Regions from separate parts of the Sphingomonas aerolata genome, predicted to be linked through region 2. Evidence: riboswitches for the same ligand, from Rfam matches in the RefSeq annotation. Region 2 holds a riboswitch; the other holds the start of a gene.
What was found. A riboswitch is a leader RNA that binds a small molecule or an ion and turns the genes downstream of it on or off. The one in region 2 is predicted to bind cobalamin.
Positions count from the first base shown of each region.

Region 1 (8,292 bases), 600 kb from region 2:
GGCACTATGGAACGCGTGACGCGTGCGCGATTGGTCGGTGGCCTCGCGCTGCTTGCGCTGCTGGCCGGCGCCGCGTCGGTCGCGGTGGGTAGCGCGGCGATCCCGCTGGCGCATGTCGTGCGGGCGCTCAGCGGGCAGGGCGATCCGATCGAACGCGCGATCCTGTTCGAACTTCGGCTGCCGCGCGCGATCCTAGGGCTCGCGGTCGGCGCGATGCTGGGGCTGTCGGGTGCTGCGCTGCAGGGATTCCTGCGCAATCCGCTGGCCGAGCCATCGGTGCTGGGCGCGTCGAACGGCGCATCGCTGGGCGCGGTGATCGCGCTGTATTTCGGGCTGGCGGAGCTTCATCCGGCGATGCTGCCGATCGTGGCGATCGCCGGGGCGTTCGCGGCGCTGGGGTTGCTGTTCGTGCTGGCGGCCGGGTCGCAAAGCGCCTTGTCACTGATCCTCGCGGGGATTGCGGTTGGAACGCTGGCCGTCGCGGGGGTCAGTCTGGCGCTGAACCTGTCCCCCAACCCATTTGCAGCGATGGAGATCATGACCTGGTTGCTCGGGTCGCTCGAAGACCGGTCGTTCAGCCATGTCGCGCTGGCGCTGCCCTGTATCGCGCTCGGCATGGTGCTGGTCGCCTGGGACGGCCATGCGCTCGACGCGCTGACGCTCGGCGAGGATGGCGCACGCGCGCTAGGCGTCGATCTGCGTCGGACGCGCATGCGGATGCTGGTCGGGGTGGCGATCGGGGTCGGCGGGGCGGTTGCGGTATCGGGCGCGATCGGGTTCATCGGCCTGATCGTCCCGCATCTCGTCCGGCCGATGACCGATCGTTCGCCATCGGCGATCCTGCTCCCCTCCGCACTGGGCGGGGCCGCGTTGCTCACTTTCGCCGACGTACTGGTCCGGGTGATCCCGACGTCGAACGAACTCAAGCTCGGGGTCGTCACCGCGTTTCTCGGTGTGCCGGTGTTCCTCGTCCACCTCATCCGCGAGCGGCGGCTGTGGTAGCCCTCTCCGCGGACCGCCTCAGCGTCCGCCGTGCCGGGCGGGTCGTGGTCGACGATGTCAACTTCGCGGCAGAGGGCGGCGCGCTCATCGGGATCGTCGGCCCCAATGGGGCGGGCAAATCGACGCTGGTCCAGGCGCTGCTCGGGCTGGTTTCCGCTACGGGGGCGATCCTGCTCGACGGCGTTCCGCTGCCGGAGCGCTCGCGACGCGCGATTGCGCAGACTGTCGCGTATCTGCCGCAGGGTCAAAATCTTCATTGGCCGCTGAGCGTCGAACGTCTCGTCGCGCTGGGCCGATTGCCCCATCTCGCACCGCTGTCCCGCATCTCACGGGACGACCATGCCGCGATTGCCCGTGCGATGGCGGCGGCGGACGTGACCTCGCTTGCCGCGCGTGTCGCGACCGAGATTTCGGGGGGTGAGCGGGCCCGCGTCCTGCTGGCAAGGGCGCTCGCGGTGGAGGCGCCGGCGCTGATCGTCGACGAGCCGCTCGCGTCGCTCGATCCCGCGCATCAGATCGCAGTCATGGAGATCCTGCGGGCGGAGGCCGCGCGGGGCGTCCTGGTAATTGCGGTACTGCACGATCTGGGGCTCGCCGCACGCTATTGCGATCGTATCCTCGTGCTCGACGCGGGCCGGCTCGTCGCCGACGGCGCGCCTTCGGCAGTGCTGACGCCGGCGCGGCTGCGTGAGACCTATGGTGTTCGGGCGTGGTTCGGATCGATCGAGGGCGTACCGGTCGTGGTAGCGCTGACGCGTGACAACGCGCAGGGCGATTGACCCGGGCCGCTTGCCCGGCCTATTCCTCTGACCGCGACAGGTTCCCCGGCGACGGGGATGAAAAGGGAACGGGAGAACCCCGGCTGCCCCTGCAACTGTAAGCGGCGAGCCATCGTGCCATCATGCCATTGGGATCCCGGTCCCGAGAAGGCGGCGCGAAGGGCTGTGACCCGTGAGCCAGGAGACCTGCCCGTCGCGGTCGTCTTTCGTCCGGCCAGGGTGCGCCGAGCGGACGGGGGTAAACCCGCGCGACGACATAACCAGCCTGCGGCTTGTGCCGCGGGCGCGTATGTCATGGGGTTTCAATGCCAAATCTACTGGTTCCCGCCGAAGACGGGGCGGCCGTCGTCGCCTGCAGCACCTGCCGCGCTTCCACCGATGCGAAGGACGATGCCGAGGGCATGCGGGGCGGTGCAAGACTCGTCGCAGCATTGCAGGCGGTCCAGGCGAGTGATCCGCGCTATGCCGGGATTGCGGTGCAGGCGATGCCGTGCCTGTTCGCCTGCCAGGACTTCTGCACCATCCATGTTCGTGGGCCCGCGAAGATCGGCTATGTGCTGGGGCGCTTCACGCCGGATGAGGAGGCTGCGCGAGCGATCCTCGATTATGCCGTGCTGCATGCGGAGAGTGCGGAGGGGCAGGTGCCGTTTCGGCAGTGGCCCGCCGGGATCAAGGGGCATTTCATCACCCGGACGCCCCCCGCCGGCTATGTCGCGCAGTGAGGCAGTTCCCGACGGTCGCGGCGTTCGACGCGGCGCTGGGGGCTCTTCCTGCGGCAGACGAAGCCGCGCGAGGGGCCGCATCGCTGCGGCAAACACAGTTGACCAAGCCACCGGGATCGCTTGGCCGACTTGAAGACCTCGCGGTCTTCATGGCGGGCTGGCAGGGGCGCGAGCGGCCGCGGTTCGAGCGTGCGCGGGCGGCGATTTTCGCCGGAAATCACGGCGTTGCGGTGCACGGGGTGAGCGCTTTCCCGGTCTCCGTGACCGCACAGATGGTCGAGAATTTCCGTCGTGGGGGCGCGGCGATCAATGCGCTGGCGGATGCCGTCGGGCTCGAGCTGATCATCGCCGACATCGATCTGGAAACCCCCACGGCGGATTTCACGACGGCACCGGCGATGGACGAAGCCGCGTGTCTCGCCGCACTCAACATCGGTGCCGACGTCGTCGTGCCGGGGCTCGACATGCTTGTCGTGGGTGAGATGGGGATCGGGAATTCCACGTCGGCCGCAGCACTGTGTCTGCGCAGTTACGGCGGAACCGCCGCGGACTGGGTTGGCCCGGGGACGGGGGTTGATGTGGCGGGAATCGCGCGGAAAATCGCGGTGGTCGAGGCGGGGATTGGGCGGCATGATGATTTCCCGCGTACGCCGTTCGAGACGTTGCGGCGGGTGGGGGGGCGTGAAATCGTCGCGATCGCCGGCGCGGTGGTGGCGGCGCGGCTGGCGGGGGTGCCGGTGGTGCTCGACGGATTCATTTCGTCGGCGGCGATCGCACCGATTGCGGCGGCGTATCCTGGCATCACAGAGCACTGCATTGCGGGGCATTGTTCGGCCGAACCAGGGCATGAGCGGTTGCTCGCCGCGCTGAAACTCGAGCCTTTACTGAGACTTGGGATGCGGTTGGGGGAGGGAAGCGGGGCGGCGGTTGCGGTGGGAGTGATCCGGTCGGCGTTGGCGGCGCATGACGGGATGGCGACGTTTGCCGAGGCGGGGGTGTCGGTGGCGTGAGTGCGCCGTTCCTGCTCCACCTGCTGCGGCATGGCGCGCCTGAACTAACCGGGCGGATGCTGGGGCGGACCGATAGTCCGGTCACGGCGGAGGGAATGGCGGCCTGTATGGCTCGGGTAAAACCGCTGAATTTCAAGAAGATCGTCTGTTCTGATCTCATGCGAACGCAGGCTGTTGCGGATGCGATCGGGCGGGAGCGGGGGCTGGCTCCAACGACCGATGCGCGGTGGCGGGAGCTGGATTTCGGGGATTGGGACGGGCTGGCTGCGGCGGAGATCGACGCTGCGGCGTTGCAGCGGTTCTGGGACGATCCGGATGGTGCACCGCCGCCGGGTGGGGAACGGTGGAGCAATCTGGTCGCAAGAGTTACCGATGCGATAGAAGATCTTACACCCGAAACCTCATTGATCGTGACACATGGCGGGGCGATCCGTGCGGCGCTGAAAACGCTGTGCGAGTTCGGCCAGCGCGAGCTCTGGGCATTCGATTTGCCTTATGCGGCGCTGATTAGTTTGCGGATCTGGCCGGACCGGACGGCGCAGATCGTGGCGCTGCAGACTGATCCGGTTTCGTGAAGCGGCTGGTCGTCGCCTTCGGCTTTTTGACGCGCGTGCCGATGCCGCAAGTCGCTGCGAACGCTGAGGATTTTGCCGCCGCGATCCGGTGGTACCCGGTCGTCGGGGCGTGCATCGGGGTGGTCGTCGCGGCGGCGGGGTGGGTCGGCGCGCAGGTCGATCCGTGGACCGGTGCGCTCGCCGCGCTGACTATTTGGGTAGCGATTACAGGGGCTTTGCACTTGGATGGGCTGGCGGATCTGGCGGACGGGCTGGGTGCCGCGCATGGCGACCGCGACCGGCTGATCGCGGTGATGGCGGATCCGCATATCGGCAGCTTCGGTGTTGTGATGATCGCGCTGCAACTCCTTGCAAAACTTGTCTTATTGCATGCCGTTTCGAGTCAGGGATGGGCGGTCGTGATTCTCGTCCCGATGCTCGCGCGGATCGGGCCGTTATGCTGGGCGCGGTGGGTGCCGCTGCTCCGGGAGGGCGGGCTGGGAGGGATGGTGGCAGGGAAGATCAGGGTGCACGATCTGGTCTTTTGGGGGTGCGTAACAGGGTGTTTAGGGGTGCCTGTGCATGCCGTTGCAGGGGCCCCTGCACTGATCGCGGTATTCGGCTGGTGGCTGATCCGGCGGGTCGGCGGCGTTTCAGGCGATTGCCACGGTGCGGGGATCGAATTCGTCGAGACCGGGATGCTAGTCGCGCTCGCCATTGCCGGCCGCGTCTGAGCCCGCGAGCTTCGACAGCGCGATCAGCGCATCGATATCGAGATGGCGTTCGAGCGTTTCGGCAATCGCATCGAGCGCGGCGTCGATCGACGCCGCATGGTCGGGCCCTACCGCACCGACCCCGAGCCGGCTGAGCCACGCGCGGCGCTGATCCGCGAGGCCGAGCAGGCCGTGGACATAGCTGCCGGAGACGAGCCCGTCGGGGCTGACCGCGCCGTCGCGGCGGCCATCGTCGCGGGTCGTGAGCGCGCGCGCGGTGTCGGGGCCGGTGGTTTCGCCGATATGGATCTCATAGCCGTCGAACCGTGCGCCGATCGCGGTGCCGGCGACGCGCTCGAGCGTCTTGGCGGGGGACAGGATCGTCGCGACGTCGAGCAGGCCGAGCCCGGGGGCGATACCGGCGGGCCCCTCCAGCCCGTCCGGATCGGCGATGCTGCGACCGAGCATCTGATAGCCGCCGCAAAGCCCGAGCACCGGGCGGCCGCGACGGCGATGCGCGTGGATGTCGATGTCCCAGCCCTGCGCGCGGAGAAAGGCGAGGTCGGGGATCGTCGCCTTGGAGCCCGCGAGGATGATCATGTCGGCGTCGGGGATCGGTTCGCCGGGCGGGACCATGACCAACGTGACGCCGGGGTCGAGCCGCAGCGGATCGAGATCGTCAAAATTGGCGATGCGCGGGGTGATCGGACAGGCGATGACGACCTGGCCGTCCTGCCGGTCGTGACCGGGGCGGCGTTCGAGTATGACCGCATCCTCGCTCGGCAGGCGGGCGGCCTCGGGAAGCCAGGGGATGACGCCATAGCCGCGCCAGCCCGACCGCGCCTCGATCGCGCGATAGCCGTCGTCGAACAGCGCGGGGTCGCCGCGAAACTTGTTGACGAGGAAGCCGTGGATCATCGCGGCGTCGGCGGGATCGATCACCGCACGCGTGCCGACGAGCGAGGCGATGACGCCGCCCCGGTCGATATCGCCGATCAGGATGACGGGGACGCCGGCGGCGCGCGCGAAGCCCATGTTTGCGATGTCGGCGGCGCGCAGGTTGATCTCGGCGGGGCTGCCCGCGCCCTCGACGACGACGATGTCCGCCTGCGCCCGGAGCCGGTGATAGCTGGCGAGCACGTCGTCCATCAGCCCCTCGCGTCCCTCGCGCCAGCGGCTCGCGCGCAGGATGCCGCGGACCTTGCCGTGGACGACGAGCTGCGAACTGCGGTCGCCCTGCGGTTTGAGCAGGACGGGGTTCATGTCGGTGGTCGGCGTGGTGCGCGCGGCGATCGCCTGGGTCGCCTGGGCGCGGCCGATCTCGCCGCCATCGGCGGTGACGGCGGCGTTGTTCGACATGTTCTGCGGCTTGAAGGGCCGGACGGAGAGCCCGCGATTGGCGAGCGCGCGACAGAGGCCGGCGACGAGCACGGACTTGCCGACGTCCGAGCCGGTGCCCTGGAGCATCACCGCACCCATAGCAGCGCCCCCGTGACGATCCAGAGCAGCAGGCAGGCGCGGCGATAGACCTGAAGCGCGCGGGCGATGTCGGCGGCGGTGGCGGCGGGGCGGCCGCTGCCGATCCAGGGCTTCAGCTGGGTGACGCCGTCATAGCTGACCGGGCCGGCGAGGCGGAGGTCGAGCACGCCCGCCATCGCTGCCTCGGGCCAGCCGGCATTGGGCGAGGCGTGCTTGCGTGCGTCGCGCCGCATCACGCACCAGCCGCCGGGACCGGCGAGGCACAGCAAGGCGCCGCTGATCCGCGCGGGGATCCAGTTGGCGAGGTCGTCGATCCGTGCCGAGGCCCAGCCGAACGTGCGCCAGCGTGGCTCGCGGTGACCGATCAGGCTGTCGGCGGTGTTGATCGCCTTGTAGATCCACAGCCCGGGGAGCCCGCCGATCAGCAGCCAGAACAGCGGCGCGACGATGCCGTCGCAGAAGCTTTCGGCAAGGCTTTCGATTCCGGCGCGGGCGATGCCGGCGGCGTCGAGCCGGTCGGTGTCGCGACCGACGATCTTGCCGACCGCGATCCGCGCGCCCTGAACGTCACCCGTGCGGAGTGCGGCGGCGATCGGGGCGACGTGATCGTTGAGGCTGCGCTGGGCGAGACCGGGGGCGGCGAGAAGGCCGATGCCGATCCAGGCATAGCCGCCGAGATAGGTCGTCATCAGCCAGGTCGCGCCCCAGGTGATCCCGCCCGTCACCGCGAGCGTGATCGCGAGCGTCGCGATTCCGGCGATGCGGCGTGTCGCGTCTGGCCATGACGGACGGTTGAGCGCCTTTTCGAGGCCGCCGATGATCGCGGCGATCCCACCGACGGGATGACCGATCCGACGGTAAAGCCGTTCCGGCCAGCCGAACGCGGCGTCGAGTGCGAGGGCGATGAGCGCGACGGGGTCAGCCATGCGCGAGCGCCGTGTCGAGACGCGCCAGTGCGGCCGCGTCGGCGGGGACGCCGAGACGCAGCCAGCGGGGGTCATAGGTGAAGGGTCGGGTCAGGATGCCCGCCATATTCAGGCGCTCGAACAGGGGCTTGGCGTCGTCTGTTGCGATGAGGCGGAAGAGCGGGCAGGCGCCCGTCGCGGTGAGTCCGTGGCGGAGGAGCATCGCGTCGAGCGCGGCCGCACGGGTGACGAGCTGTGCGCGGGTGGTCTCGATCCAGGCTCGGTCGGCATAGGCGGCTGTGCCGATCGCGAGCGCGGTGGCGGAGATCGGCCAGCTGCCCAGACGGTCGCGGACCCGCGCGACGATGCCGGGCGGTGCGATCATGAAGCCGAGCCTCACGCCGGCGAGTCCGAAGAACTTCCCGAATGATCGGAACAGGATGACTGGATCTTCTGCGGACAGATGCGAGGCCAGGCCGGCGTCGGGGAGCGTGTCGGCGAAGGCCTCGTCGACGACCAGCCAGCCTGCATGCTCGCGGAGCCGGTCGATTACTGGCCGAAGCGCGTCCGGACTGACCAGACGGCCGTCGGGGTTGTTCGGGTTGGCGAGCAGGATGGTGCCGCCGCTGGCCGCTTCGTCGGCGAGGCTGTCGATCGAGATACGCGCGGGGAAGACCGCTTCGTGCGTCGCGTAGCTGGGGCCGACATGGCGGGCGGGGGCGGGCAGGCCGAGCGCGCCGAGCAGGCGGAGGCCGATCTCGGTGCCGGGCAGCGCGACGACGCGCGCGGGGTCGGCGCCGAAATGGCGCGCGGCGACGGCTTCGAGCATGGCGAGCGCGGCGGGCGAGGGGAGGTTGCGCAGGTCGACCGCGAGATCGACGGGCGGCTCCCACGCGCAGGGGTTGATCCCGGTCGACAGGTCGAGCCAGGGACGCGGCGCGTGCGGGTACAGCGCCTGCGCGCTGTCGATCCGGCCGCCATGTTCCATCAGCGCGTGCACATGCGTCCCCTGCGCCGGCGATGCCGCGGCGTTGCTGCTGGCCTTCGCCATTCGCCGGGGATAGCGCAAGAGGCGATGGAGGAGACGGTCGTGCAGGGGTTTGGAAAGACGGTGCTGGTGACCGGCGG
Region 1 covers NZ_CP098762.1:2,493,117-2,501,408, reverse strand. The annotation lists gene NEF64_RS11380 (FecCD family ABC transporter permease) at 7-1,002, shown strand; gene NEF64_RS11375 (ABC transporter ATP-binding protein) at 996-1,781, shown strand; cobalamin riboswitch at 1,803-1,989, shown strand; gene NEF64_RS11370 (DUF1636 domain-containing protein) at 2,087-2,503, shown strand; gene cobT (nicotinate-nucleotide--dimethylbenzimidazole phosphoribosyltransferase) at 2,500-3,513, shown strand; gene NEF64_RS11360 (histidine phosphatase family protein) at 3,510-4,088, shown strand; gene cobS (adenosylcobinamide-GDP ribazoletransferase) at 4,085-4,801, shown strand; gene NEF64_RS11350 (cobyric acid synthase) at 4,769-6,259, opposite strand; gene cbiB (adenosylcobinamide-phosphate synthase CbiB) at 6,247-7,185, opposite strand; gene NEF64_RS11340 (threonine-phosphate decarboxylase) at 7,178-8,152, opposite strand; gene cobU (bifunctional adenosylcobinamide kinase/adenosylcobinamide-phosphate guanylyltransferase) at 8,240-8,292, shown strand, end outside.
Region 1: it holds a riboswitch for cobalamin, as region 2 does, so the genes downstream of both, NEF64_RS11370 (DUF1636 domain-containing protein) here and NEF64_RS08785 (TonB-dependent receptor) in region 2, are expected to answer to the same signal.

Region 2 (8,292 bases):
CCCTGGTGAAGGGCAAGTGCCTGCTGGTGAGCAGTCTTCTGCTGCTTGACATAAAGTGCATCACGGGCTGGTCCTTTGGACGCCTTGAGCGCCGCGATATTCTTGCGGCCCATCGGGTCGAGCATCGGGGGCTTTGGCGTCAGGCCGGACTGCGTAGCTGCGGCCTTCACATCGGCAGTGCTTTTGTTGTGGTCGCTTACCATCATCGTAGCGAACTGCTTAAGCTCGGCGTTCTTCGTAGTGGCCATCACGAGATTGCTTGATTGGATCTCATATTGGTCCGACGCGCCAGCTTTCATGACATAGGTAGCAGGGGGTGGCACGCTTTGTGCCGCTACCAGTGTGGGGGTAGCGATCAGCGCTGCCGTGAGAATAAGCTGCTTCATAATCTTCTCCTACGCCTTGTATTTGCGTAAGTTGATAAGGGATCAGTCGATCATAGTGTTCCCTTATCGATCGACATCCCGTCCCCCTCTTAATCTTGATTTATACGATTCGAGGGTTCACGCCGATCACGTGACCGATCAGGCCGCTGGGGGTGCCGCGGATCTGAGTAATTCTTGCGAATGATGGCATGTTAGAACTGTGGTCTATCTTCTATTTTCTAGCTCAAAACGTGAAAATTCGCTGTGGGCAGAACGGCTAAGTGCGCTTGCGACTAAGTAGGATTCGTCAGGCCTATCATATGTGACTACGACTGGGTTGGGGGATCACATATGATCGACGAACTGGCTGCGGATGCTGCGCGCTTTGGCGATGATGACGAAATACGTCGCATTCTCGAGGAAGTGGCGGCACTCACGAGAATGGGATTTGTCGCGGTCGCGCGCGTAACGGAGGCGCGTTGGATTGCGTGCCAGGTGCTCGACCAAATCGACTTCGGTATGTCGCCGGGAGATGAGTTGCGCATCTCGACGACGATCTGCAACGACATCCGCGAGTCCGGCAATGCGGTAGTGATCGACGACGTCTCCGCCGATCCGCGTTGGAACAGTCACCCGGCGCCCGCGCTCTATGGCTTCAAGAGCTATGTGTCGCTGCCGATCATCCTTTCGGACGGCACGTTTTTTGGAACGCTGTGCGCGATCGATCCCCATCCGCGCAAGCTGGCGCGGGCGGACATGGTACCGACGCTCAAGCAATTCGCGGACCGCGTCGCGGGCATAGTGTCGCAGTGCCCTGCAATTCAGCCCCAAACGCCACGGACCATATCTACGTGAGAATGGGATCGTTGATTAACGCACCGCCGGACGCGGAGCGGGACGACGCACGATAAGCTGCATGCTGATCCACGGCAGCACATCTCATGTGAAAGGTAGCAACTTTACCTTCCTGTGCCCGTTTGCGAGCCCAGAGGAACATCACGATGGCACGATACTTCTTCAATACGGCTGACAACCGGCATGAGCCTGATAGTGAGGGGACCGAGTTGGCTGATCACGCGGCAGCGAGGAAGCATGCTATAATTTTTGCCGGCCAGATCATGCACGGCGAACCAGCTGTCTTATGGGACGGTCGAGATTTTGTCGTCGACCTGACGAACGAGCGGGGTCTGATGCTCTTCAGACTCACAGCTTATGTCACCAATGCGCCAGCCGGAGGCGATACGAAATAGCTAGTAGGCTGCGTTCGCAATTGCTGGTTTCGGGCGAAAAGTTGACCATAAGCCACTGCGTGCTGGCCGCCTGTGACACGAACGAACTGGTGGCGCCAATACACCCGGAGGTGTAATTGGCCGGACCCGGCAGACTGCATGACAATGAGGTAGCCGGTGTTTCCAACGCGCAAAGTTGATGCCATTATTAGTAGGGTCAAATAGACCGATCACAGAATGACATAATAGATGGTGGGGATTGTCATGAATCGGTTGAGCGTAGCTAGATTTTCGGCGGCATGCGCGATCACCCTCTCAGCTTCTTCCGTTGCCGCGCAGTCGGGAACCGACTTACGGCATGACAAAGCTGACATATTCGTAGCGAGGTATGCAGATTGTATTATACGGGACAAAAAGACAAGACTGGTAGCTAGCCAATTTGTCAAATCAATACCCAATACGGCAGAATACGTTGATTTGGCGTCAAAGGCGTCAAATTCTAAATGCCTTTCGGTTGACGCTAGCAGACCGGGCTCTGTTACGATGATGATAATCCAGCCGGACGTTTTTCGGGGTGCCCTGTATCCTGCACTATACCGCCTTCAATTCCGGAAGGCGCCAGATCTGGGCCTTATAAAAGACCTTCCCCCCCTCAAGTTAGCTGATGAGTTTAATGGTCCTGTTGCAGCACTGCCGGCCAGTTACCGCCCGGAACGTGCGCTCGGCGATTGCGTCGCTCGATCGTCACCGGTTGCTGCTCACGTTCTGCTAATTTCACGTCCATGGAGCTCGCAAGATACCGGTGCCACTGAGCAATTGAAGCCGGCAATTGCGTCATGTCTCGGTGAGGGCAAGACGATCAGCTTAACGCGGCGCGCGCTAAGGGCATATATTGGGGAAGCGATGTTTAAGCTCGTGTCCGCCTCCCCGAAGGCTTGAGCTTTCAGAAGCCGCAATGCCGAGCGACGCCACGCGGCAGTCTCCATCTGATCCTCTATCGCGCAGAGACAATTGGCGCTTCAGCAATGTCCGTCGTCCACGCCGGCGATCGCATCTCCGACCGCATCTTCCACTCGCGCTTGAAGCCCTGCGACGCCGTCACCGCAGTCCACGTCACGAATTTGCCATTGATTGCGTCGAGTGCGCCCATCAGCCGGTCTCGCTTGGCCGTATCCTCTTCGAACAGCGTGCGCGGCCATTCGTCCTCAGGAAGCATATCGTCGAGCATGATGCCGGCCTTCGTGTAGGCGTAACCATCCCGCCACGCCTTCTCAGCCGCGCGCCTGGCGGCCCCGATTAGTTCGAAGCTGTCGTTCGTCATGGGATGTAGGGTAGGCGCGGACACCGATATAAGGCTGCGTATTGTCGTACCGGGCGCGGGTGTAGGCAAGGCGGCCAATATTGCATCGTTCGGGATGACTTTCGGAAGCCATCGATTTCCAGGCAGTCATTTCGAACGACCGCTTAAACGGAAGGCAAGCGCTGCCGTGGAACCCGATGAATGAACGGCGGAAGTTGGGAGGCGGGGAAGGGCACCCGAACGGCGACTTATGGGTCCGCCCAGTCATCGGATAAGTCTTTTCCACCCAAGCCAGATACCGCTTATTGATGTCACCACACCGGCGATCGAGAACATCCAGATCAGTCCATCCCAGGCTGGCCGGTGCAATGTCAGCGTGTTCAGATCCCATTTGTGAAGGAGGTCGAATACCCAGCGGTACGCCCTCTGTCGTTCATCGACCTTCCGGAGAACTTCCCCGGTAGCGGGATCGATATAGAACCAAGTCTGTGCCGGATCGGCAAAACGCAGCCGCAACACTGGCAGACGCGGTAGCATGCCGACCGCATACCAGTATGCATCGGGCATCGTCAGGAGATCAACTGAGAGTAGCGGCGCGGGGCCCTCCAGATGACGTGCGGCCCTCACGATGGCCACCTCTGTAGTTTGGGATGGCGCGAGTGTTGCCGCATTCAACACTACTCGCCGCCCGTTGCGATAGGACAGCACGATGAGCGGGGTTCGCGCATAATCAGTCAACGCCGCTACAACCGCACCCTCGCCTGCTATGCGGAGCCGGTCGAGTGCTAGGTCCGGCATCGGATCAGATGCCTGATAGATCCGCACAGCCGCATCGTCTGGCTTCGTCCCGCGAAACAGATGGCCGGGATCGACCGACAGCCATCCGCTGAAGATCCAGGCGATCAGGAAGATACCACCCACCAGCCCCGCGACATGATGCCACAGCATCCAGCCGTCGTAGGGCGTCATTCGCCCGCCTTTGAAGCGCCGTGCGCCAATGCGGGTCCGCAGGATGCCGATCCACATCCCCGCAACCGCCGCGGCGATGCAGGGACCAGACGCCCACAGCACGACCTGACGCCAGATCGTTTGATCCCGTCGCAGAACCGTCGGATAGAGCCAGTGCGGCACCGAACCGAGCCAGTTCCAGAACCGCTCGCGACGGGTGGTCACTTGAACCACGGCGCCCGTATTCGACGACACATAGGCCTCCGTGCCGGACGCGTTGGCAAGCGCAACTTTCCAAAGTGGACGGTGTCGATCGAAGCCGCCAGCAACCGTCCACTGATCCCGGGTCAGCCGTTCTACGTGCTTCGTCGGTACGTTGCCAAAGCGGCCAGCGACCCGACCGGCGTAAAGAGCATCGACCGGTCGCAGGACAGTACCGCGACTGGCCGCGGAAGTGGTGTGCGTTCCATCCCACCCGGTCACGCGCCAAACAGGCGCGCCGTCGCGCATCTCGAGCAACAGCTCCTGCGGTAGCCGTCCGCCGTCTAGCGGGGGCGGCACGTTCACTGCTGCCCAGTCGATCGCCTCGCTCCCAACCAGCTTCTCGGCTGGCGAGAGGGAGGGATAGGGCACGTAGAGCATCACCAGCCCGGACAGAAACCACATGGCGAAGAACAGGCAGCTGGCGATGCCGATCCAGCGATGAATGAGGTACAGCCAGCGCCGGGCAGTCCTGCCAAGCCCCGGCCGCCTGAGGGCGTTAAAAGCTGGCACGAAGTGAAACGTCAACCGAGCGGGGACGGCCAAGGACCCACTGCTGATTGTTGTACGTGCTTAGCGCGTAGGCGCGGTCAAACAGGTTGTAGCCGTGGATATCGACGGCGAGGCGTGGCGTCACCGCATAAGAAAGCGTGGCATCGACCGTGGTGTAGCTGGGGACGCGGAAGCTGTTGGCATTGTTCGAATAGCGACGTCCAACATAGCGCAATCCGGCGCGTGCCTGAACCGCGTGCGTGGCGTTCCAGCGCAGCCAGAAATTGGCGAGCGTCTCGGGCACGTCCGGCGGGGTATTGCCGTTGAAGCTCGAGCCGCCTGAGATGAAGTCGTCGAACGTCGCGTCGAGCACGCTGCCGTTTGCATCGATCCCGACACCGTAAGGCAGATCGAGTGACACTGCGGCTTCGATGCCCCTGGCCGATCGCTGTCCCACCTGCTCGACCGGGCTCGTCGGGGTCAGTTGCGCCAGCAGGCGTTTCTTGACGATCCGGTAGGCGGCGAGGGTGGCGGTGCCGCGACCGTCGAGGAAGACCGCCTTGGCGCCGATCTCGAGCTGGTCGCCCACCGCGTTGCTGAACTGCACCTGCCCGGTCGAATAGGTGGTCAGCGTCCCCAGAGGATCCACGCCGGTGGCATATTGCGCATAGAGCGACACCGTCGGGATCGGTTGATAGACACTCCCGATCCGCCAGGTCACGTTGTGCAGCCGCTTGTCGAGCACGAATGTCTCGATGCCAGCGCCGTCCGGAAAGTTGATCGACCAGCGGCGGATCTTGTCGCGCTCGTAGCGCACGCCACCGACGATCGAGACGTGCGTGCCGAGCTTCAGCCGGTCCTCGGCAAAGACCGCATATTCGGTGGTCCGCGTCCGATAGCGCGGTGCGATCCCCTGGGTGTCGACGATCAGACTGGGATCGAACGCGAAGGGATCGACCTCGGAGACCTGGGGATCAGACCCGAAATTGTGCAAATAGGTTAGTTTGATGAGGTTGACGTCGAAGCCCACGACAAGGTCGTTGCTGACGCCATCGGCGATGCCCGTCTTGAACGTCACGCTGCCCTGATCGCCCCACTGCGTCTGGTCGTGGACGATCCCGGTCATGTCCGTCCTCAGTATGCGGCCGGGCGTACCGGTGTTGGCGCTGCCGTTGGAGCAGATCCCGTCTGCGGCGATCCAGCAATAGCTTTCGAGGTTGAGCCACGAGCGTTTCGACGTGAGGCGATAGGCCTGGTTGCTGACGGTGACCGCGTCGCTTGGCGTCCAGTCGACCTGCAGGCTGGTGCGGTTGTCGCGGTAGCGGATAAAGCCGTCGCGTGTGTTGTAGTTGCGGTCCCGGATGCGGTCGTCGAGCCGTCCCTCGATCAGCGGCGTGCCGAAATAGCGCATCGGCTTCTGGTCGCCGTAATCGTCCCGTGCGGTGACGACGAGCGTGTCGGTCGGTGCCCAGCGCAGCGTGCCCGACACGGCATGGCTGCGCGACTGGCCACGATCGACATAGCCGTCCGATCGGCGATAGCTGCCGTCGATGCGATAGGAGAGGCGCTCGGTGATCGGCCCGCCTGCGCCCGCCGCGACATGGAAGCTGTCCTGCGAGCCGTAGCCGATCTCGCCCTCCACGTGCGTCCGCTGCGTATCGGGTTTACGCATCAGGACATTCACCGCACCGCCCAGCGCGCCCTGGCCGTAGAGCACCGAGGCTGGGCCGCTCAGGATGTCGATCCGCTCGACCATCCACGGATCGGTCGGAAAGGTTATCGTGCCGGCAGCCGGGAACAGCCTTATACCGTCGATCAGCTGAAGCACGGATCCCTGGCCGCTGAAGCCGCGCGCGGCGAGCGCGGTGCCGCCATTGCCGGGGTTTCCGGCGTTGCTGATGCCCGGTGCGCGGCTCGTCGCGTCGATCACCGACAGGTCGCCGCGCGCGCGGATCGTGGCGCCATCGATGACCGAGATCGTCGCGGGGGTCTCGAGCGGCGTGAGGCCCAGGCGGCTGCCGGTCGCGTTCGGCGTGGTGAGCGTGTCGCGCGCCTGCTGGCCGACAACCAGAATGTCCTCATTGTCCGAGACAGGCAAAGACTGAGCGTTGAGCGGTGCTGCGAAAACAGGTGACAGCAAAGCCCCCGCCACCGCGAGGCGAGACAATAGGAATGGCATTACGGTAATCCCCGGGGCGTCGAGCGAACCCGGCAGGGACCTCCCGCGAACGGCCGACATCCGCGCCAGCCGGACGCCATCGCGACCGGCACGCATGCCCGTGCGGTCCCCACCGCACACGTCGTCGCTCGACGGAGTACCGTGCCGCGGCCACCCCCTGGGCCAGGCAAGAGCGACCAGACGCCGGCAGGTCTCCTGGCTCACAGGTCATCACACGATGCACGGCCTTCCCAGGCCTTTATGACAGAACGTCCGGCCCAGTGGCTGCCCCTCCCTGTGAAGGAAGAAGCGATATGCATCGCGCTCGCCGCTTACAGTTGCAGGGACAGCCTCGGCTTCGGGTGGCGAACCACCCTTACCGCGTTCCCTATTAAGCCCCTCTCGGGGCACCGACGCGATCATGCCGACCGTCTCCAGCGGAGCAGGTCAGCGGGGACGGTGTATCCTGACGAAGACGATCCGGCAATTGGTCGACGCGACGATCGCAAAAGTCCAAACGGAGTGTCGGTGCCCATTAACGAATGTCGGAAGTTGGGAAGCGACAGATGCGTCGAGAACGACCGGAATTGGGTCTTTGCGGATTCGGTGGGAAGGCGTCGCCGAGCTCGGCGTCGACCGGATCGATATCTTGTTCGGGCGCTCCAAGGATTGGTGGCGTATCGGCACCCGCTACGACCAGTAACCGACGGACTTGCTCTCCGCCGTCGGTCTCGCGGACACCGTCAGTTTGGCTATGATCAACGTATCATAACCTTAATGGCGCATCGCACCGATCAGAGCGAACAAGCGCCGTTGTTTGGGTCAGAAAATCAGACCCACAATGTCGCGTTGCCCTTCTGATGCGGTCTCGCCATTATAGCAAGGACCGGGGGAGAGTAGCGTGCGCAAAAGCATCTCGAGAGCGTGTGGTTTGGTGATGCTGCTCGGGTCGATTTCGGCAGCCGCTCAGCAATTGCCGCCCCCTGCTGATTCCTCGACCGCCGGAACGGCGCAAGGCGACGTGTCGGTCACCATCTACACCAACGACGTCGCCTTGGTGCAGGACATCCGTCCGCTGAACCTGGCGAGCGGGCGGGTTCAACAGAATTTCCCCGACGTGAGCGCAGCGATCCGACCGGAAACGGTGTCGCTGACCGTGCCCGATGCCGCGATCGTCGAGCAGAATTTCGACTATGACCTGCTCAGCCCGTCGAGCCTGATGGAGAAAGCGGTCGGCGAGACGATCACGCTGGTGCGGACCAATCCGGCCACCGGCGCGGAAACCCGCGATCGCGCGAAAGTTCTGGCGGTGAACGGCGGCGTGGTCATCGAAGTGAACGGTCATGTCGAGGTACTGCGCGACGACGGCCTGCCGGTGCGCGCGGTGTTCGACCGGGTGCCCGACGCGCTGCGGGCGCGCCCGACGCTGTCGGTGACACTGACCAGCACGCGCGGAGGAACCCGCCCGGCGACGCTGTCCTACCTGAGCCGCGGGCTCGGCTGGAGCGCCGATTATGTCGCGCTGTTCGACGACAAGAG
Region 2 covers NZ_CP098762.1:1,889,226-1,897,517, forward strand. The annotation lists gene NEF64_RS08760 (DUF4142 domain-containing protein) at 1-386, opposite strand, end outside; gene NEF64_RS08765 (GAF domain-containing protein) at 717-1,220, shown strand; gene NEF64_RS08770 (DUF6894 family protein) at 1,367-1,615, shown strand; gene NEF64_RS08775 (DUF4113 domain-containing protein) at 2,589-2,915, opposite strand; gene NEF64_RS08780 (PepSY domain-containing protein) at 3,159-4,631, opposite strand; gene NEF64_RS08785 (TonB-dependent receptor) at 4,603-6,774, opposite strand; cobalamin riboswitch at 6,943-7,183, opposite strand; gene NEF64_RS08790 (DUF4139 domain-containing protein) at 7,691-8,292, shown strand, end outside.